2 regions of the Jeotgalicoccus saudimassiliensis genome follow, and region 2 is predicted to be linked to the other one. Evidence: predicted binding sites of a transcription regulator. Region 2 holds the regulator's gene; the other holds the start of a gene.
What was found. The regulator CtsR, encoded in region 2, represses protease genes until heat stress. The targets are predictions, from matches to a motif close to ATGGTCAATAAAGGTCAAACA.

Region 1 (11,538 bases), 1.5 Mb from region 2:
GGCCTTCATCGAGAAGCTGTAACAGAATATTGAATACGTCGGAATGCGCTTTTTCCACTTCATCCATCAGGATGACTGAATACGGCTGACGGCGTACCGCTTCAGTCAGCTGTCCGCCCTCTTCATGACCGACGTATCCCGGCGGTGCACCAATCAGCCTTGAGACAGAATGTTTTTCCATATATTCACTCATATCGATGCGGATTATATGTTTCTCCGAATCAAACATCGTTGCGGCAAGTGCTTTCGCGAGCTCCGTCTTACCGACACCCGTCGGTCCTAAAAACAGGAAGCTTCCGATTGGTCTGTCAGGATCCTTAATTCCTGCACGTGCTCTGATTACAGCATCAGCGACAAGATCCACCGCTTCATCCTGGCCAACGACACGCTCGTGAAGTATATCAGAAAGTTTAAGCAGTTTATCTTTTTCGGTTTCAACGAGCTTCGTTACCGGAATACCGGTCCACTGGCTGACGATAAAGCCGATTTCCTCCTCGGTCACAACTTCTCTTATTATACGTCCTTCGTCCGATGCGGTTTCCATTTCAGCTTCAAATTCCGCAAGTTCTTTTTCAAGCTGAGGCAGTTTACCGTGGCGGAGTTCCGCTGCACGTTCAAGTTCGTAATTGTTTTCAGCTTCTTCAAGCTCCTGACGCACTTTGTCGACTTCGGCACGCTTGTCATTCACTTTTTGAATCTGTTCTTTTTCTTTTTCAACTTTGTTCTGCAATGTTTTCTGTTCTTCTTTTATATCGCCGAGCTCTGTTTGCAGTTCAGCCAGACGATTTGCAGATACTGTATCCTTTTCGCCTTTTAATGCCTGCTCCTCAATTTCAAGCTGCATAACACGGCGGTTAATCTGATCGAGTTCTGTCGGGTTTGAACCCATTTCAGTACGGATTGTCGCACTTGCCTGATCCATTAAGTCAATTGCTTTGTCCGGCAGGAAACGATCCGTAATATAACGGTCCGATAATTCCGCTGCAGCGACGAGTGCACGGTCGGTAATGCGTACACCGTGGTGTACTTCGTAGCGTTCTTTAAGTCCGCGCAAAATGGAAATCGTATCTTCGACATCCGGCTCCGGCACCTGTACTTTCTGGAAACGTCTTTCGAGCGCCGAATCCTTTTCAATATATTCCCGGTATTCATTTGTCGTCGTTGCGCCGATGCAGTGCAGCTCGCCTCGTGCCAGCATCGGTTTCAGCATATTGCCGGCATCCATTGCACCGTCTGTTTTACCGGCACCGACCAGCATATGAATTTCATCGATAAAGAGAATAATTCTGCCGTCTGATTCCTTCACTTCTTTTAAAACTGCTTTCAGTCTTTCTTCAAATTCACCGCGGTATTTAGCACCTGCAACGAGCGATGTTAAATCGAGCTCGAATACTGTTTTGTCGAGCAGGCTGTCCGGCACGTCTTTACGCACGATACGCTGTGCCAGTCCTTCAACGATTGCTGTTTTACCGACACCGGGTTCACCGATCAGCACCGGATTGTTTTTACGTTTACGGCTCAGTATACGGATTGTGTCGCGGATTTCCTCATCGCGACCGATTACAGGGTCTACATTGCCGTTTCTGACTTCTTCGACCAGATCACGGCCGTATTTTTCCAGCACTTCATACTGGTTTTCAGGATTTTGTGTTGTCACATGGTTTCCCCCTCTGATTTTCTTTATGATTTCTTTAATAATGTCCGCTTTATTGACGACGGCCTCTTTTAATATATTGTCTTCTTCAAGCGCTGCAAGAAGCATATGCTCCTGGGAGATAAATGAGTCTTCCATTTCCGCCATTTTCTTTTCAGCTTTGTTATACAGCTTCGAAAAGCCGTCCGACATATATACGCCGTATTCAACGCTGTCTCCGGTTACCGAATTGTATTTACTTAATTTTTCATCGTAAGCTTCAATAATATTGTCTGTATTAATTTTTGCGCGGGTCAGTATATCAGCACTCATACTTTCATCTGCCGTCAGCATCGCTTTTATGACCGCTTCGGGTTCGATCGACTGCAGTTTCAGTTCCTGTGAATACTGCTGCGCACGTTCAATTATGTTTTGCACTTTCACTGTCATCTTGTTAATATCCAATTTACTTCACCTCGGTTAAGTAAAATTAAGGTTCAAATTAGTTTGACCTTTTTTGACCTTAATTTAATTATACGCTTTTCCATCTTTAAATCAAGTAATTAATAGCAATATTGTGCAATTTATCATATATTTATTGATGGGTCTTTTAAGGAGGATTTATAAAGTTGGATATCATTACTATTATTAAATATGTATTTTTAGGATTGCTTCAGGGAATTACCGAGCCGATTCCGGTTTCATCCAGCGGCCATCTCGTTATTGCACGCGAGCTGTTTGGAATTGAAGCTTCAGGATTGTCGTTTGAAATATTTTTAAACACAGCTTCACTCCTTGCAATTCTTACAGTTTACAGAAAAGATATTATCAGTATCATTAAAAACTTATGGAGATTTGTTTTTAACGGTGCCAGAGATAACGACGCAGTGACCGATTTCAAATATATAATCTGTCTTATTATCGCTACTATTCCTGTCGGTGTTGCGGGTTTGTTATTAAAAGATGTCATCGGGGATAATATTTCTGTCGGGTTTGTCGGCTTAATGCTTCTTGTTACAGGTGTTGCCTTATTATTCATTAAAAATAAACGCGGAGTTAAACAGGATGGTGACCTGACTGTAAAAGATTCAATTATTGTCGGTATAGCCCAGTGTATGGCATTAACACCCGGTATCAGCCGAAGCGGTGCATCAATTGTCGGAGCAATCGCTGTCGGCCTGAGTCAGAAAAATGCACTGCGTTTCGCTTTCCTGTTATATATTCCGGTATCTCTCGGAACTGCAATGCTGTCCGTTGGGGACATCGTTAATGATCCGAACATGAATACGTTATGGCTTGCCTATCTGCTGGCGTTTATCGTTTCGGTAATCGCAACGTACTTTGCAGTTAAATGGCTGCAAAATGTTATGGAGCGCGGTAACCTGATTATTTTCGTATACTACTGTTTTGCACTTGGAACATTTTCAATACTTTACCAGTTCATCTGGGCATAGAAAAAAGCCGCGAAGAAAATTCTTCGCGGCTTTTTTGTGCTGTTAAGTTAAATTAGCTGACCCCAAGTGCGATTTTCGCATAACGTGTCATCTTGTCTTTATCCCATGGCGGGTTCCAGACGATTGCGATTTGTACATCTTTAACTTCGGGCAGTTCCAGCAGGCAGTGTTCCACCTGTCCCATAATCTGAGGTCCCATCGGGCACCCCATCGAAGTTAATGTCATTTCCACACCAGCATTACCTTCGTCGTCGAGGTTTACACCGTAAACTAAACCAAGGTTCACTATATCTATACCAAGTTCGGGGTCAATAACGTTCTCTAACGCACCGTACATGCTTTCTTCCATTGCTTTATCCAAACTAATCACTCCTTACTGTAGTGTATGTATCATAACTATAACAAAAATTATACATTCAATAAATATAAATGCTATTATTAAGAAGAAACATTTTAATTAACACAAATAAAAGGGAGATTTATATGGACAAGCATTTAATTTGTTTAGATTTAGACGGTACTCTTTTAACGGATGAAAAGACAATCACTCCGTATACGAAAGAAGTGCTCACAACACTTAAACAACAGGGGCACGAACTGATGATCTCCACCGGGCGTCCCTACCGGGCAAGTGTTCCATATTATAAAGAATTAAAAATGACGACGCCTGTCGTTAACTTTAACGGTGCATTTGTCCATCATCCGACAGATTTCAACTTCCAGATGAAGCATGAAACACTGGATCTTGAAGTAACCAGGGAAATCGCCAAAATTGTACCGGAGCTTAATATTAAAAATATCGTTGCTGAAATAAAAGATAATATATATATTCACTACCACGACAGCGTGCTCTTTGATGCATTTAAGATGGGTAACCCTGAAATAAGCGTCGGTAATCTGTATGAAACAGTCACTGAAGATGTGACGAGTATTCTCGTTCAGGCTGAGGAATCCGAAATGCCGAACATTAGAAAGACACTCGATGACCTGTTTGCCGAAGTTATTGAGCAGCGCCGCTGGGGTGCACCTTATCCTGTACTTGAAATTATTAAAAAAGGGATAAACAAAGCAGTCGGTGTCGACTATGCCAGAGAATATTTAAACATTCCGCAAAGCCGCACTATCGCTTTTGGTGACGAAGACAACGATACTGAAATGCTTCAGTACGTTGAACACGGTGTTGCAATGAAAAACGGGATTGATGATATTAAGAATATTTCCAACTACGTAACAAAATCAAATAATAATAATGACGGTATCGGTCACTTCTTAAATGAATTCTTTGACCTGCGTCTAAAACCATAAGGAGGACTTTATAAATGAAACTTATAATCGACAGCTGTTCAGACCTGTCGCTCGAAAGAGCACGTGAACTTGGTGCTGACGTACAGCCGCTGACAATCCAAATCGGAGACAAGAGCTACAAAGACCAGTTTGAAATTACGAGTGAAGAAGTCATTCAGGCAATAAAAGACGGCAAACGTCCGATGACAAGTCAGCCAAATCCGGAAGCATTTGCTTCCATGTTCAAAGAATATACAGACAAAAACGAAAGTATTATTTACATCGGTTTTTCAAGCGCTTTATCAGGTACATACCAGAGTGCTTCAATCGCGAAAGACATGATTCTTGAAGAGCAGCCCGATGCGGACATCACACTGTTCGACACAGAAGGTGCGAGTTACGGAATCGGTTTAATTATCGAAAGAGCTGCAGGCTACATCGCTGACGGCGACGATAAAGATACTGTCACTGCTAAAATTCAAAAAGATATAAGCAATATCAGACATCTGTTTACAGTAGATGATCTCGACTACCTTGCAGAAGGCGGACGTTTATCGAAAGGTTCTGCATTCGTCGGCGGTCTGTTAAATATTAAACCGCTCCTTCATCTTGAAGGCGGAAAATTAATTCCGCTGGAAAAACACCGCGGACTTAAAAAAGTATTTAAGCGCATGGTTGAAATTTCAAACGAAGAAGGCGCACGAGCAACGGGACATATCGTTCACGCCGACGCTGAAAAAGCTGCAAATGATCTGAAGAAACAGCTGCTTGAAAAAACTGACCTTGAAACGATAAACATCTCAAGTATCGGACCGACAATCAGTTCGCATACCGGAGACGGCACTATCGGTCTGTTCTACTTTAAAGACGGCCAGTAAGATGGCTAAAGCAATAGTAGTTGGCGGTGTTGCAGGCGGTGCCACTGCAGCATCCCAGCTCCGCCGTTTGAACCCGGATATCGAAATCGTTATTTACGAGCGATATGATGACATCAGCTACGGGTCATGCGGTATGCCGTACTACATCGGCGGAGACATTGAAAACCGGGACAGCCTTATGAATATGACACCTGGAAAATTCATGGAGAAAAACATCTTTGTGAAGACGGGACATGAAGTCCGGTCAGTTAATTCAGAAGAAAATACTGTGACTGTGTTTAATAAAAACAGCGGCAAAGAATTTACCGACACATATGACTGGCTGATTCTGTCACCGGGCGGTTCACCGAAACAGCTTGAGGCGGTAAAAGATGCCGAACAGGCATTTTCACTCCACCGGCTGGCGGACCTTGACCACATCATGTCATACATCGAAAAAAATAACGTCAAAGAGTCCGTACTCGTCGGTTCAGGTTATATCGGACTTGAAGTGACAGAAAATCTGACTGAAAGAGGCATTCACGTTACTGTACTCCAGCACGATGAACGAATTTACAAAAACATCGAAGCTGATATGAACGGTGTGCTCTACGAAGCGATGACCGAACACGGTGTCACGCTGAAGCTGAATACGGAAATCGATTATGTCGACGGCAAACAGGCCGTACTGTCAAACGGTGAAACTATTAATGCGGAGCTGATTATAACAGGTGTCGGTATCCAGCCAAACACCGGATTTTTAAACGGTTCCGGGGTTGCACTTCATAACGGTCAAATTCCGATTAATAAGAACTGCCAGACGAACATCAGTAATATATATGCACTTGGGGATGCGACAATCACTCACTATCAGCATATGCCTGCCATGCTGATGCAGGCTGCACTCGCATGGCCTGCACACAGACTCGCACACATAATTGCAAATCAGATTTCAGGCGATAAAACCATTACGCATGAAGGATTTCTCGGTACCAACATCGTTAAGTTCTTCGACTATCATATTGCAACATTAGGTTTATCAGAAAAAGAAGCGGCAGACGTCCCCCACTTCGTTGTCGATCAGAAACAGAAAAATAAATCCGGGTATATGAAAGACGCAGCACCGATACACGTGCGCGTGTACGTTTCGGTTGAAACCGGAATTATACTGCGAGCAGCAGTCGTCGGTACTGCCGGCGTGGATAAACGCATCGACGTCTTATCCGCACACACGCGTTTAGGCGGCACTGTTTATGATCTGATCAACATTGAAGTCGGTTACGCGCCACCCTTCTCCAGTCCGAAAGACGTTATCAATATGGTTGGATACAAAGCGATAGAGAAAGCTCAGAAACTGTAGAGTTTATATTTAGGGAACCGAATCCATTTTTGATGGATTCGGTTTTTTTGGTGTGGAGTAGGCGGTTGTTGGTTGTTGTTTGTTGGTTGGGACGGGTTGATTCACAACGGGGGATTGGTGTTGTCATCCGGGACTGCTCGATTCACAACGGTGGATTGGTGTTGTCATCCGGGACCGCTCGATTCACAACGGGAAACCGCCGTTGTCATTCGGGACTGCTCGATTCACAACGGGGAACTGCCGTTGTCATCCGGCAACGCTCGATTCACAACGGGGAACCGCCGTTGTCATCCCGCAACGCTCGATTCACAACGGGGAACTGCCGTTGTCATCCCGCAACGCTCGATTCACAACGGGGAACTGCCGTTGTCATCCGGCAACGCTCGATTCACAACGGGGAACCGCCGTTGTCATCCGAGACTGCTCGATTCACAACGGGAAACCGCCGTTGTCATTCGGGACTGCTCGATTCACAACGGGAAACCGCCGTTGTCATCCGAGACCGCTCGATTCACAACGGGAAACCGCCGTTGTCATTCGGGACTGCTCGATTCACAACGGGGAACTGCCGTTGTCATCCCGCAACGCTCGATTCACAACGGGGAACTGCCGTTGTCATCCGAGACTGCTCGATTCACAACGGGGAACTGCCGTTGTCATCCGAGACTGCTCGATTCACAACGGGGAACTGCCGTTGTCATCCGGCAACGCTCCTCACCCCTAGCACACTCACACCAGTCTTCCGCAGACAAAAAAACGCACTCCCAATCCGGGGAGTGCGCTCACAATCTATAAATTACTTATTATTTTGTTCGTTTTGTTCTCTTTGCAGTCTCGCTTTTTTACTGCGGCTTGCGGCAACCCAGACGAATACTGCGAAGATACCAAAGATGAGTACTGCTGCGTAAAGATAACCGTTGTTGAATCCTGCCTCATCGATGATTGAATACAGTTCTGTTTCTTCTCTGTCGAGTACTGCGATGAATTCGCCCTCGTGCGGGCGGATCATATCTCCGATAAGCATTCCGCTCAGTACTTTGCCTTCTTCTTCTGCTGTCTGTTTAAGTGTATTGGATTGTGTTTCTGTCGTGTTGTTAATATTGAGCAGGTAGTCCACGTCGTCCGTGTAGTACTTAACGAGGTACTGTCCCGCTTCGTTTAATATCGTTTCAGTTTCTGATTCGGGAGACTGCATAATTTCATGGTTGCGGTAAACGACTGCGATATTCTCCATGAATTCGATGACTTCTTTATCGCTTCGGAAGTCCATCTGCGGGTGTACTTCCGGATATTCTGAACCGTTAAACGCAACTTCTGTACCATATGTCATAGCAATTGGTCCACGGTATGCGTATAAATAATTCACCAGCTGCTGGACTCTCGTACCCGGGAACATGTTCTGTTCTGCCGCGTGATGAGTGAAGCGCTCAGAGAACCAGTGATCGGCCATAATCAATTGTTGATCTTCCGGGAATTCAGGAATATCCTGGTTAATTCCACCGTATGTTTCTGCAAGTTCAGCTCTGAATTGTTCTGATGCTGTCGTATCAAATCCTTCGGACGTCAGTTCCCCAGTCGATAAAATTCCGTAGGTTTCAATGCCTTCAGGCATGAATTCCTCTGCATTTAAACCGTCCTGGTTCACAAACATGCTGATACCGTCAACATCGTAAGTATCGATAAAGTTCTGGACCATCGCCCGGTATGTTTCCTGGTTATCCGCATCGTTCAAATCGATAATCTCTCTACCGATATCCTCGTAGTAGTCCGCCTGCACGTCGTTGAATACAGGTGATTCAAGTGCTGTATAATCATCTGTTGCCACTGCGGGCATATCAACGATTACTTTCATATCCAGTTCATGTGCTTCACCGATAAGATTGTTGAAGTCTTCCGGGCTGCCGTATGCTTCAGAGATTGCACCGTAGTCTGTGACGTCGTATCCGAGATAGTCATCTTCAGCGCGTTCTGTTACAGGTGACAGCATAACCGTGTTGAATCCCATATCCTTAATGTATTCAAGATACGGTTTAACCCCGTCAAAGTCCCCGCCGAACGGGTAGTACGGATCACCGTCTGCAGTTACGCCGATATCATTTGACGTATTATTATTTAAAAAGCGGTCGACAGTAATCATATAAATTCTGTCATATGTATTTTCTTCAGCTGATACAGGACCCGTGCTCATAAACAGCACTGCCAGAACCGTGCTCATAAACGCTAGCATTTTCTTCATAATTTTATCCTACCTTTTACTTCGTATAATAATCAGTATACTAAACTTCACATCATTAGTTCTTCGTTTCACTAATTGTTCATAAATTTTATTTTAACACGAAATATAAAAAGCCGGCCCGTTAATATATAACAGACCGGCTTTGCCATTCAGTATACAGTTTAGAAGCTGAGCATGCCAAGCGGCAGCGTAGCACCCATAATAACTGTTGCGATAATTACTGCAAGACAAATGACCATAAGTACAGTTGCTTTTGCAGAGTTTTTCTTAAGTCTTACAATCGCCATTTCCATGAATCCGATAGTAAGAATACCAAGCAGAACTTTAATGCCGTATGTCATGTGACCGCCGGAGTTGCTGATTCCCTCCATGTTGCCGACATAAACCATAAGTCCGCTGAACAGTACAATCAGATAGAACACTCTTAATACCATATGCGTTATGAACGCAGCTTTGTTATCGCGGGTATTGTTCTTCTTGTACATACCGTAAACAGCGATAAATAAAATAACTGCGACAATAATAGCTGTTAAGTGTAAATGTAACACAGTCTGATTCCCCCTCTACATTAATGATTACTGTAGTATTATATCATGGAATCTTTACTCAATGTGTGTCGTTAAAGTGCCAATTCCGTCTATAGAAATACGTACCGTATCTCCTGATTTCAGGAATCCTGCGGGATCCATGCCTGCACCGACACCTGCTGGTGTACCTGTTGCAATGACATCACCCGGTTCCAGAGTTACATATCTGGAAAGCTCCGCTATCATTTCATCAATTTTTCTTACCATCAGTGACGTGCTGCCGTCCTGACGGATTTCATCGTTCACTTTAGTAACGATTGTCGTGTTTTGCGGATTTGGAATCTCATCTTTAGTTACGATATAAGGTCCCATTGGAGTTGCAAGGCTCTTCGATAAGAATGCCTGTTTGTGTGACTTCTGCAGTTCTCTTGCTGATATATCATTAACGATTGTATAACCGTAAATGTGATCAAATGCCATTGAGCTGTCTATGTTTTTTGCTTCTTTCCCGATAACAACACCGAGCTCCCCTTCATAGTCCAGCTGTTCAGTCAGTTCGCTGAAATCAGAAATTGTATCCTCATCACCGACTAGGCTTGAATTCGCTTTTGTGAATACATACAGTTCAACTTCATTGTTCATCTCTTCTGCGTGAGCTTTGAAATTGCGTCCGAAACCGATAGTATTATTCGGCGGTTTCACCGGTGCAAGTATATTAATTTCTTCAAATGGTGCTTTATACTGTTCAGCATTGTCAGATGCTTCTGCACTTTCAACGAGCTTTCTGACAAGTTCCTGAAAATCCAATGTGTGGTACTCAGTAATACCTTCAAGCAATGTTCTCGGATAATCTTTAACATCGCTGAAATCCTGGAATAAACGCGGAATAATCCACGCACTGTCTTCACGTTTTACTTTGACACCATAATAATTCTTGTCTTGATACTCAAAAGTTAAAAATTTCATTGGACAATCTCCTTTGTTTTCTTTCATACAGTATAACAAACATTATTTAATTATTCCCGTCTCATTTTCTTATTTGTCTGAAAAGTCTGTTCCAGTAACGGAATATTAAATTTTGCCGCAAGATTCATAAGAATCATAAGCAGTACATAAAGTGCTGCAACGATTAATATAAGCATCTGTACTGATATTTGTCCATACAATGCGAGACCGAAACCGTAGAAGATAAACATCATAAGAATATTGAATATTATATATGAAGTTAATCCATATTTACCGAGGTTATAAAATACTTCGAATACCGGCTTTGGCAGACTGTCTGCAATATATGCCAGAATCATAAAGTACCCGATTGCTGTAACCGGTCCGCCGAATCCTTCACCGAGCGTTTCTCCTGTAATTGTTCCCAGTGAAAGTACCTGCAGCAGTTTCGTCGCAATACCGCCTGCAAGAAGCGCCATTATAATACCGGCACTGAGAAACGGGCTGTCCTTAATGAAAGTTGTAAAGTCCAGCTCTTTCAGGGCCACACCGAGCAGAATTGACGGCAAAATGATAAAGAGTGCACTGTACAGCGATTCTGCACCGGCTCCTGAAAGTATATCCACGTTCATATTCACCATGGATAAATAATCGCTGCTTCTGTATGTGCTGATAAATTCATTCACACGCTGAATGCCCGAATACATATGCTGAATGTTGGAATTCAGCCCGGATATTATTTCCAGTACAACGTTGAACATTAAATGCAGTGCAAACAGTGCCAGCGATGCAGCAAGTGAAATAATCCAGTGACGCCCGACAAAGAACAAACCGATAAATGCTGTTAAAATCACATAGGGCATTTTATCAAAGCCGAAGATCAGCACTGTATTTAAAAGCAGGATAAGCATCATAAATGCCAGTACTTTGGCAATATGCTTTTTGCCTTTGTAACTGTACTGGCTGATTATATAGCCCGTAATAATGCTGATGAGCGGCAATATCGAGCCGCCTGTAATAATATCCACGATATTATAAACATTCAGGTCTCGTCCGAAAAAATATTCGAACGGATTGATTTCGTGCAGCGGCATCATGTAAAACAGGCCGCTGTATAAAAATAGTAAACTCAGCGCTGTACCGCCGATAAAATAAATATGTCTGTTTGAATCATTCAACTGGAATCGCCCCATAATCAAAAAAGTAAAGTACGGCTGTCACAGGTTTTCCAAGCGATACCTG
Region 2 (11,538 bases):
GTGACTGAAGATATGATCAGAGAGCTGAAAGAGTCAGCTGACCTTGCATTAAAGCATGGTGTTAAAAAAGAAAATATCTGGCTGGATCCTGGCATCGGTTTCGTTAAATCGAGAGAAGAAGACTTCGAAGTGATGCGCAATCTTAAACAGCTGACAGCAGAAGGCTATCCGGTACTGCTTGCAACGAGCAGAAAACGCATGGTTAAAGAACTGATCGGCGGCGAAACTGACGCTGACGACCGTGACGCAGGCACACTTGCAACGACGATTATCGGTATTGAAGCGGGCGTTAAAGCAGTCAGAGTCCACAATGTTAAGATGAACCGTCAGGCAGCAGATGTCTATATGAAATTAAAAGGTGATTACAATGGATAAAATTCATATTAACGGAATAAAAACATATGCATACCACGGTGCGATTCAGGAAGAGCGTGTGCTCGGTCAGTATTTCATTACTGACCTGGTACTGCACGTTGATTTAACGGATGCATCACAGACGGATGACCTGACAGCAACTGTCCATTACGGCGAAGTTTATAACCTGGTGGAAGAGATTGTTAAAGGCGAACCGGTGAGTTTAATCGAGCGTCTGGCAGGTAAAATCAATGCGGCATTATTTGACCGGTATGATAAAATAGTAGAGATAGAAACTACTATTACGAAACCTAATCCACCAATAGATGGAAATTATGAAAGCGTGGCAATCACGCTGCACGGAAAGCGGGAATCATCATGGCAATAGCTTACCTCGGACTTGGAAGCAACATCGGTGACAGGGAAGAAAGCTTGAATAATGCAATCGCTGAATTATCCGAAGTGCCGGGTATTCAAGTAACGAAAATTTCATCGAGGTATGAAACAAAACCCTACGGCAATACAAATCAGCCGGACTTTATAAACATGGCAGTGGAAGTGGATACGAACTTAACGCCGCTGGATTTACTGGAGACAGTACTAGGTATCGAGCATGAGCTCGGGCGTGTCAGAACAGAAATATGGGGACCGCGCAGCATCGATATAGATGTTCTGCTGTACGAAGACCTTGAACTGAAACTGACGGATTTAAAAGTACCGCATCCGGAAATGCACCTGCGTTCATTCGTAATTGACCCGCTGTATGAAATTGCACCGAAAAGAGAACATCCGACATTGCATATGACGGTAGAAAAAATTAAAGAGCAGTTAGATAAAAGTCAGTCAGCAGAATGACTTAATTAAATAAAAATTATTAGAACATATATAGGAGTGGAGTATAGTGAGTGAAGAACTGAATGATCAATTAGCTGTCCGCCGCGAGAAAATGCAGCAATTAAGAAACCAGGGTATGGATCCGTTTGGTAAACGTTTCGACCGTCTGGCAAATACTGAAGAACTCAGCAATCAGTGGGATGAGTTTTCAAAAGAAGAACTTGAAGAAAAAGAGACTGAATCGGTTACTGCAATCGCAGGCCGTATTATGACGAAGCGCGGTAAAGGTAAAGCCGGCTTTGCGCACATCCAGGATATTTCGGGACAAATTCAGATCTACGTAAGAAAAGACCAGATTGGCGACGAGGCATTTGAAGTATGGAACCAGGCTGACCTTGGTGACTTTGTCGGCGTTAAAGGACCGATGTTCAAAACGAACACGGGAGAACTGTCAATTAAACCGACAGAATTCACGTTGCTGACGAAAGCGCTTCGTCCGCTGCCGGATAAATACCACGGCTTAAAAGACGTTGAAGAACGTTACCGTAAACGTTACCTTGATCTGATTACCAGTAAAGAATCAAGAGAGACGTTTATCAAACGCAGCAGAATTATTCAGGAAATGCGTAACTACCTGGACAGCATCGGTTTCCTGGAAGTGGAGACGCCGATGATGCATTCAATCGCGGGTGGTGCACAGGCACGTCCGTTCATTACTCACCATAACGCGCTGGACAGAGATCTGTTTATGCGTATCGCGCTTGAGCTGCACTTAAAACGCCTTGTTATCGGCGGGATTGAAAAAGTGTACGAAATCGGCCGCGTATTTAGAAACGAAGGCGTATCGACACGTCACAATCCTGAATTTACGATGATGGAACTGTACGAAGCATACGCTGACTACAAAGATATTATGAAACTTACAGAAGAAATGGTTGCCTACATCGCCGAGAAAGTAAACGGGACGATGAAAGTGACTTACGACGGTGAAGAAATTGACCTGACACCTGAATGGAGACGCGTTCACATGGTGGATATCGTCAACGAATTCACAGGCGTAAACTTCTATGACATTGAAACAGTGGAAGAAGCGAGAGCTTCAGCAAAAGAACATAATGTTGAAATCGATGACAACATGCTTTACGGTCACATCCTGAACGAATTTTTCGAGCAGAAAGTTGAAGAAGAACTGGTTCAGCCGACATTCGTTTACGGCCATCCGGTTGAAATTTCGCCGCTTGCGAAGAAAAACGATGAAGACCCTCGTTTTACGGACCGTTTCGAGCTGTTTATCGTGCGCCGCGAACACGCGAACGCATTTACAGAGCTTAACGACCCGATCGATCAGAGAGAACGTTTTGAGTCACAAGTTGCAGAACGCGACGCAGGAAACGACGAAGCACACGAGATGGACGAAGACTATCTTGAAGCAATGGAATACGGCCTGCCTCCGACAGGCGGACTTGGAATTGGTATCGACCGTCTGGTAATGCTCCTTACGGACTCGTCATCGATCAGAGACGTACTCTTATTCCCGTCAATGCGTGAAAGATAATATATTTGGATTTGACTTAACGCCGCTTTCCCCGTGAGGGGAGAGCGGTTTTTGTGTTATTGTGCGGAAATTTAACTGGTTTTACTATATTTGTATGACGTTTGAAATTTGGTGGAAATCATTTTATTTTCACCTATTATATAAGAGGTGAAAGCTAATTTTGGGAGGGATGAAATGTTTTTAAACCGGCGTCTGATGTCACCTGAATTGCTGTATTATAAAGCACTCGGTAAGAGAACGGAATTGAATTTTGAAGAGAAGCGGAATTTATACAATATTGAAAAAGGGTTTGAAGGGGAGTGTCTGTACGATCAGGTTTTTGATGAAACCGGCCATGACAGTGTTTATGTATTAAGGGACCTGTATTTAAAAACCGGAAAGTCTGTTACTCAGTTTGACAGTATTATTATTAGTGATGAACGTGTTGCGGTTAATGAAATTGAAAATTATTCCGGAGACTATCATTTTGAAAATAACAGCTGGTTCCGTAACGGCAGGCAGCTGAAAGACAATGCACATAACCAGCTGAGCCGTGCCAAAGGAAAGATTATTCAGCTGCGGGATGAATCGAAGATGAAATTTTATGTAGACGGTGCCGTAATTTTTATGGGAGATGACTTCAGATTAACAACTGAAAGTGAACATGTATGGAGTGAAACGGTGATGCGGAATCAGCTGCGAAATTACTTCAGGAAATTCAGGGACGAACGGCTTGGGGGAAGTGCAAAAGACATTGTGCATCTCGTGAAATCGGCCATTGCTGAAAATCCATATTTTGAAGAAGCGGCGGATCTTGGAAGAATAAAGCGCGGACTGTACTGCGGAGAATGCGAGAGTTTTGAATTAATCAAAAAAAGATTCCAATTTAAATGCTCAGCGTGCGGGACGGTAGAGAGTAATGAAACTCATCTCCTTCGCACGATGAGTGACCACAAGTACCTGTTTTATAAGCAGCCGATTACAAAACAATCGATTCTGCGTTTGATCGATAATCAAATTTCGGAAGACGGGGTTTATCGTTTTCTTAAGAAGCACTGTCATTCAGAAGGGAACGGCCGGAAAACAACATATACCTTTAAATATTATGATTGGCTGGAGACGATAGCAGAAATTCGCGAGAATCAGCGCTATAAAGATAAAATTCAGTAGAATTTTGTATGATACTCCGCAATGAGCGTGCGTCATTCCCGTATATTTACGTTTACTCCGCAATGAGCGTGCATCATTGCCGAGTATTTGCGTTTACTCCGCAATGAGCGTGCGTCATTGCCGTGTATTTGTATTTACTCCGCAATGAGCGTGCGTCATTGCCGAGTATTTGCGTTTACTCCGCAATGAGCGTGCGTCATTGCCGTGTATTTGTGTTTACTCCGCAATGAGCGCGTGTCATTGCCGTGTATTTGTGTTTACTCCGCAATGAGCGTGCGTCATTGCCGAGTATTTGCGTGTACTCCGCAATGAGCGTGTGTCATTGCCGAGTATTTGCATTTACTCCGCAATGAGTCACGTCGCATCCGCCCACACCCTATATTTTATTAATATTATGTAAAAATCTATTGACAAATTTACAGTGAATCTATATTATATATATTAGTTTGATTTTGCTTTCCAGGAGAATTAGCTCAGCTGGGAGAGCATCTGCCTTACAAGCAGAGGGTCGGCGGTTCGAGCCCGTCATTCTCCACCATTTAATTACATATTTTTAAAATGCGGAAGTAGTTCAGTGATAGAATACCACCTTGCCAAGGTGGGGGTCGCGGGTTTGAATCCCGTCTTCCGCTCCATTTTTTTTTTGTAAATTAACAGGGGCCTATAGCTCAGCTGGTTAGAGCGCACGCCTGATAAGCGTGAGGTCGGTGGTTCGAGTCCACTTAGGCCCACTCACAATAGATATCACTTTCGACTTTTAAGTCGGGAGTGATTTTTTGTTTTACACATAAAAAAATGTACAGGATTAACATCCTGTACAGTAGAAAATAAATATTATTTTAAATGACCTTTGTCGATTAGTGCTTTACGGATTTCAAGCATTGCTGTGTACGTTGCAAGCATATGAATCTGCGTTGTCGGTGCATGTTCTATCGCTTCGATGACGCTTGAAAGGTCACCGGCAGCATCGATATTATCTCTGTCGAAGCCTGCTGTTACCAGACGGTCGGTCATCGTATCGACGGCGATACCGCCTGTGATGATTTTCTCGATATTAAGGTCTGTCAGTGACTCGAAGTGTGTATCGTCCAGCCACTTCAGATCAACGCCGTCTGCCGGACGGTTATTGAGCAATGCAACGAGTGTGAACGGCTCTTTTTCAAGTTTAACCAGGTTCAGTACCTGGTCCAGTCCGACCGGGTTTTTCACGACGTTCAGGATGATTTTTTTATCGTATGCGATAATGACTTCCTGACGGCCGAAAACGCGTTCGTTTTCATTAAATGCTTCCTTAATGTCCGCTGTCGGGACATCGAAGTACTTACCGACGCTGTATGCTGCAAGTGCATTATAGATGTTATATATACCTGCGTTGTGAAGTGTGAACGGATCGTTATCCAGTTTAAACGTTGAGTGTGTCACGTCGAGTTCCTGCACACCGGTCACTTTGTAATCGAGTTCCGGTCGTTTGAATCCGCATGACGGACAATGATAATCGCCGAGGTTGGCGTATGTGAAATGATTGTATTCCAAAGTGTGGCGGCATTCAGGACAGTGTGCATCCTCTTTTGTCCGGTCGCTTGATTCAATATCTGTATCGAAACCGAAAAACTTCTGTTCGTTGTTCAGCGTGTGCGAATTGAACAGGGGCAGATCGCCGTTTGCTATGATGGCTGCATCGGGCACTTCGCGCGCTGCATCAAGCAGCAGTTCATAGATTTTATCAGTTGTACCGTAACGATCGAGTTGATCACTGAAGATGTTAGTATGTACAAAAAGTCTCGGCTGCAGCTCTGAAACGACATTTTTTAATGAACCTTCGTCGACTTCGAGAATGGCAATCGCGTCTTTTGTCGTACGGGGTGCATTCAGAAATGCGCCGACGATGCCCTGTTTCATATTGGAACCTGTACGGTTGGTAATGATATTCTTGTATTTTCTGGACAGAACATTTGTCGTCAGAGTCGTTGTCAAAGTTTTACCGTTAGTTCCTGTAATTACGATAACATCGTAATTTTTCGCGAGATTGCGAAGCAGGTTTTTATCGATTGAAAGAGCGATTTTACCGGGCAGGCTGCTGCCTCCGCCTTTAGTAAATGTCGTCAGTAAATAATGCGTTAACTTCCCTGCGCTTTTGGCTATAGTGGATAAGACTGTCATTAGTGTACGCTCCTTTAACTTAAGACTGTTGGGTATCAATTATAACATCAAGGTATATTCGGTACTATAATTTTTTGAAAAGCGTTATAATAAACAATATTAATCACTGAGGAGAGTAAACATGTTGGATTTCTTTATGAGTTTGGAAGCATGGCAGCAGGCCTTACTCGCCACGTTGTTCACGTGGAGCATGACGGGTCTCGGCGCAGCAATTGTATTCCTCACAAAAGGTGTAAGCGAAAACTTCTTAAATATAACGCTCGGCTTTGCCGGCGGCATCATGATAGCAGCAAGTTTCTGGTCGCTTCTCGCGCCGGCAATCGAAGCGAGCGCCGATAATCCGGTAGGAGAGTGGTTCCCTGCATTAGTAGGCGTGCTCGGCGGTGCATTATTTATTTACGTCTTCGATAAACTGATTCCGCACCGCCACCGGGGCGAAGATGCCCCGGAAGGTCTGGCGTATAATACTTCAAGACGCAGTACTCTGCTCATTACGTCGCTGACACTTCACAACATCCCTGAGGGACTGTCAATCGGTATTCTTTTTGGTGCAGCCGGCTTAAGCGGTGACCCGGTAATGGCGATGAGTGCGCTGACGCTCGCAATCGGTATCGGTCTGCAGAATATCCCGGAAGGAACGGCTGTAGCGATGCCGCTCCGCGGTGACGGGGCATCCAGAAGACGTGCGTTCTTCTGGGGATGGATGTCGGCAATAGTAGAGCCGATGGCGGCCCTTGTGGGTGTATTATTAATCGGATTAATGGAACCGGTATTGCCGTTTGCACTGGCAGCGGGGGCAGGGGCGATGATATTCGTCGTTGTGGAAGAAGTTATTCCCGGCACGCAGAAAAACGGACATTCCGATGTGGCGGTGTTCGCATTTATGATCGGCTTTTCGATTATGATGGTGCTGGACGTTGCGCTTGGCTAGGATAATATAAACAGAAAAAACTCCGGATGACAATTGTCATCCGGAGTTTTTGTATAATTTTTAATCTTAGTAGAAGAATCCGATGATTGTAGCACTCAGTAATGAAACGAGTGTAGCACCGTATACTAATTTAAGACCGAATTTAGCAACTTTATCTCCGCTTTCGCCGTGAAGACCTTTAACAGAACCGGCGATAATACCGATACTTGCGAAGTTAGCGAATGAAATAAGGAATACTGAAAGCATTGCCTGTGTTTTCTGAGACAGAGTTTCTGCTAACGGCATGAATTCTAAGATTGCTACGAATTCGTTAGTGATAAGTTTTGTTGCCATTAATGAACCGGCAGTCTGTGCTTCATCCCATGGAATACCAATCAGGAATGCAATCGGCATGAAGATATAGCCAAGAATGTCCTGGAATGATAAGTTTGATCCCGGAATTAACAGGAATAAGTTATTTAACAGACCGATTAAAGCGATAAACCCGATAAGCATTGCACCTACGATAAGAACGATTCTACCACCGTCGATGATGTAGTCGCCAAGCACCTGGAAGAAAGATTTACCTTGCTCAGGGTTAGTTGAAATTTCAACGTCACCGTCGTTAATTTCTTCCGCGTACGGGTTGATGATGTGAACAATTACGTAAACACCGAACAGGTTAAGAATGATTGCGATAATTACATACTGCGGGTCGAGCATTGTGAAGAATGCACCGACGATTGACAGTGAGATTGAACTCATTGCCTGAGCAGATAAAGTGTAAAGACGCGCTGTTGTCATTTTCGGAAGGTGGTTTTTCAGTGAAACAAAAACTTCCGACTGTCCAAGCATCATTGATGCCGCACCGTTGTATGACTCTATGTAAGGCATACCAGTGATCTTCGTAAGCAGGAATCCGATACCTTTAATGACGAACGGCAGGACTCTCGTGAATGATAAAATACCGATAATTGCAGAGATGAAGATAATCGGAAGCAATACGTTGAATAAGAACACGTTTGCAGGTTCTCCTTCAGCAGTATTCATCAGATCTCCAAAGACGAACAATCCGCCTTCTCTCGCGAAACCAAGTAATTCATCGAACGCATTTGCAAGCCACAGGATGAATGTCTGTCCACCTGTAGTACTCAGGAATAAGAAAGCGGCAAGCACCTGAAGTGCAAGCAGTAAAAGGATGTTTTTCCAGTGCCTGAATGCAAGTTTCTTGTTAGTACTTGCGACCCATGCAAGGAAGATAACGAATAGTATACCTACTATTCCCATTACAATACTCATAATAAGCCTCCAAAATTTAATTTATGAAATTGTTCTCTATGTATATGTTTCATTTAATTATAAAGTAAATGTTACATAAACGCGATACTGAATCATTATAATGCAAACGGTTACAGAAATAAAGGGGAATTTGATAAAAATGAACAAAAAAATCAGGACAGCTGAGAAATCCGAACATTAAATATTTTCCGGGAAATGCAGGACAATTGATTTGCCAAAAAAACGCACAGAATGTATACTTTAGTCAAAGTTGGTCAAGGAGGAGTGATGATATGCGTAATATGTCGGATATCATTGAGCAGTATTTGAAAGATATGATTGAGCAATCTGGCAATGAAGTCGTTGAGATTAAACGTGCGCACATCGCTGAAAAATTTGATTGTGTACCATCTCAATTAAACTACGTTATAAAAACCCGTTTCACAAATGAACATGGATATGTTGTGGAAAGTAAGCGCGGCGGGGGCGGCTACATAAGAATTACAAAAGTCGAAACTCATTCCGAGACTGAGTATCTGGCACACCTGCAGAATTTAATCGGGGAGAATATTTCCCAGTTAAATGCAGAACACCTGGTGCAGTCGATGTATGAGAATGAAGTCATTACCTACCGCGAAGCACAGATTATAGATGCAGTAATGAAGCGTGAAATTTTATCGCTTGAACTGCCCTACAGAGATATTTTAAGAGCGAAAATTTTACGACGTATAATTACAGCCATACTCTACGCGAAGGAGTGATGATATGAAATGTGAAATATGCAATGAACGCGAAGCGGTAATTCATATTTCCAAAGGTTCGGGGCTCACTCACAAAGAACAGTATTTATGTGAACAATGCGCCAATCAATCGATGGATATAAATTATAATCAGACAGATAATCCGTTTGATATTCAGACGCTGTTAAAAATGCTTGCGGGCAATTCACAGCGCGGACAGGCGGAAACAGAAAAGTACGTCTGCCCGACGTGCGATTCAACACTGCAGAGCATCGTGAAAAACGGTCTGTTCGGCTGCAGCCACTGCTATGAATATTTTGAACGGTACGTTCCTGAAATCGTTACGAGAGTGCAGCTGAATCAGCAGCGTCATGTCGGTAAAATACCGACTCAGGCGCACGATACACTGAAATTGAAACGAGACATTGAAACACTTGAGCGTACACTGCAGGAAAAAGTGAAAGCGCAGGCTTTTGAGGAAGCAGCGGTCATCCGCGATCAGATTCAGGTGCTGAAGGACGGTGGGACAAGTGAATAGACAGACGAGTTCGTGGATTAAAAATGCAGTAAACACAGAAATAGAAATGTCCTCCCGGATCCGTCTTGCACGGAATATTAAAGGTGTGCCGTTTACACATATGCTCGAGGATGATGAAGATCTTGAGGCACTGTCCGGGCTCGTTTCCAAAGTGCTTCCGGATTACGGTTTCACTCCGATGAAAGAGCTGTCGGTTCAAGACAGGGCAATACTTGTTGAAAAGCATTTAATCAGTCCGAATTTTGCGAGACACGGCACACGTGTTTTCATCAATAATGATGAAGATGCTTCCGTCATGCTCGGCGAAGAAGATCATCTTCGTATTCAGGCGCTCGGGGTGAATATTCCGCTCGAGACGCTTTATGAGAAAGCGAACCGGATAGATGATACATTGGAAGCACGGATAGAATATGCTTTTGATGAACAATACGGTTATTTAACGGCGTGTCCGACGAACATCGGTACAGGTATGCGGGCATCGGTGATGCTTCACCTGCCGGCGCTGACAGCGACGAACAAAATTCAAAGATTCCATAACAACCTCACACGTTTCGGTTTTACGCTGCGTGGTATATACGGGGAAGGCTCTGAGCCGCTGGGCTCGGTTTATCAGCTGTCAAATCAGGTGACGCTCGGATTTGAAGAAACGGTCATTATTAACAATTTAAATGAACTGAAAAATCGTTTAATAGAAGAAGAGCGCATGGCAAGAGAGAAATTAAAGACAATAGATACGCTCGATGCAGTCAGCCGTTCACTCGGTATTCTCGGGCATGCCTATAAATTATCTTTAAAGGAAGCTTCAATGCATTTAAGCAATGTGAAGCTCGGAATTGATTTATCCTATATAGAAGTTGAAGGTTTTAACTTTCAGGAATGGTTCCAGCTGATTCAGCCGGCATTCGTGAAAGACCGGTTAAATACAGAAACAGAATACGATTCACACGGCACTGCAGCGGAAAGTGCGCGGGCAGCCATAATGCGTGAATTATTAGGAGGGGAATAAGTATGTTGTTTGGTAAATTAACAGAGCGTGCCCAGAAAGTGCTGGCATACGCACAGGAAGAAGCAATCACACTAAAAAACTCTAATATCGGTACGGAACATCTGCTGCTCGGCCTCGTTAAAGAACAGGAAGGTATCGCAGCTAAAGTTCTTGCATCATTTAATATTGATGAAAAGCGTGTTAATGAAGAAGTGCATAACTTAATTAATACAGGTTCGGAAAAAGCATCATCGATTCACTACACACCCCGTGCCAAAAAAGTCATCGAACTGTCGATGGATGAGGCGCGCAAGCTTCACCACAATTTCGTCGGAACAGAGCACCTGCTGCTCGGTTTAATCCGTGAAAGTGAAGGCGTGGCAGCGCGTGTTCTTGCCAACCTTGATCTGAACATTACAAAAGCGCGTGCAGCTGTGATTAAAATGCTCGGCAATCCTGAGTCGTTCCAGTCACACAGCAGTGTCGAAAGAGAGACGAACACACCGACGCTTGATTCACTTGCACGTGATTTAACACAGATCGCAAGAGAAGAGCGTCTGGACCCGGTAATCGGCCGTTCAGGAGAAATTACACGTGTTGTTGAGATACTGAGCCGCAGAACGAAAAACAACCCGGTGCTGATTGGTGAACCGGGTGTAGGTAAAACGGCCATTGCAGAAGGCCTTGCACAGGCAATTATTCACAATGAAGTGCCTGAAAATCTTAAAAACAAACGTGTCATGTCACTCGACATGGGAACGGTTGTTGCAGGTACGAAATACCGCGGTGAGTTTGAAGAACGCATGAAAAAAGTCATGGATGAAATTCATAAAGCCGGCAACGTTGTACTGTTTATCGATGAGCTGCACACGCTGATCGGTGCCGGAGGTGCAGAAGGTGCAATCGATGCCTCGAACATTTTAAAACCTGCACTTGCCCGCGGTGAACTGCAGTGCATCGGTGCGACGACGCTCGATGAATACAGAAAACACATTGAAAAAGATGCGGCGCTGGAACGCCGTTTCCAGCCGGTAA

Region 1: clpB (ATP-dependent chaperone ClpB) is a predicted target of CtsR. The motif match lies at 2,138-2,158, and genes of this name have one in related genera.

What each region holds. Positions count from the first base shown of each region.
Region 1 is NZ_CCSE01000001.1:288,084-299,621, reverse strand. It holds gene clpB (ATP-dependent chaperone ClpB) at 1-2,098, opposite strand, end outside; gene RZ44_RS01480 (undecaprenyl-diphosphate phosphatase) at 2,263-3,087, shown strand; gene RZ44_RS01475 (metal-sulfur cluster assembly factor) at 3,140-3,436, opposite strand; gene RZ44_RS01470 (Cof-type HAD-IIB family hydrolase) at 3,571-4,392, shown strand; gene RZ44_RS01465 (DegV family protein) at 4,407-5,249, shown strand; gene RZ44_RS01460 (CoA-disulfide reductase) at 5,251-6,588, shown strand; gene RZ44_RS01455 (alpha-amylase family glycosyl hydrolase) at 7,385-8,824, opposite strand; gene RZ44_RS01450 (YisL family protein) at 8,986-9,372, opposite strand; gene RZ44_RS01445 (fumarylacetoacetate hydrolase family protein) at 9,427-10,317, opposite strand; gene RZ44_RS01440 (DUF418 domain-containing protein) at 10,368-11,474, opposite strand; gene addA (helicase-exonuclease AddAB subunit AddA) at 11,467-11,538, opposite strand, start outside.
Region 2 is NZ_CCSE01000001.1:1,748,384-1,759,921, forward strand. It holds gene folP (dihydropteroate synthase) at 1-375, shown strand, start outside; gene folB (dihydroneopterin aldolase) at 368-742, shown strand; gene folK (2-amino-4-hydroxy-6-hydroxymethyldihydropteridine diphosphokinase) at 733-1,209, shown strand; gene lysS (lysine--tRNA ligase) at 1,256-2,743, shown strand; gene RZ44_RS08695 (nuclease-related domain-containing protein) at 2,918-3,892, shown strand; tRNA gene RZ44_RS08700 (tRNA-Val) at 4,355-4,430, shown strand; tRNA gene RZ44_RS08705 (tRNA-Gly) at 4,453-4,527, shown strand; tRNA gene RZ44_RS08710 (tRNA-Ile) at 4,550-4,623, shown strand; gene RZ44_RS08715 (MurT ligase domain-containing protein) at 4,727-6,052, opposite strand; gene RZ44_RS08720 (ZIP family metal transporter) at 6,174-6,983, shown strand; gene RZ44_RS08725 (NupC/NupG family nucleoside CNT transporter) at 7,050-8,261, opposite strand; gene RZ44_RS08730 (CtsR family transcriptional regulator) at 8,534-9,001, shown strand; gene RZ44_RS08735 (UvrB/UvrC motif-containing protein) at 9,006-9,518, shown strand; gene RZ44_RS08740 (protein arginine kinase) at 9,511-10,524, shown strand; gene RZ44_RS08745 (ATP-dependent Clp protease ATP-binding subunit) at 10,527-11,538, shown strand, end outside.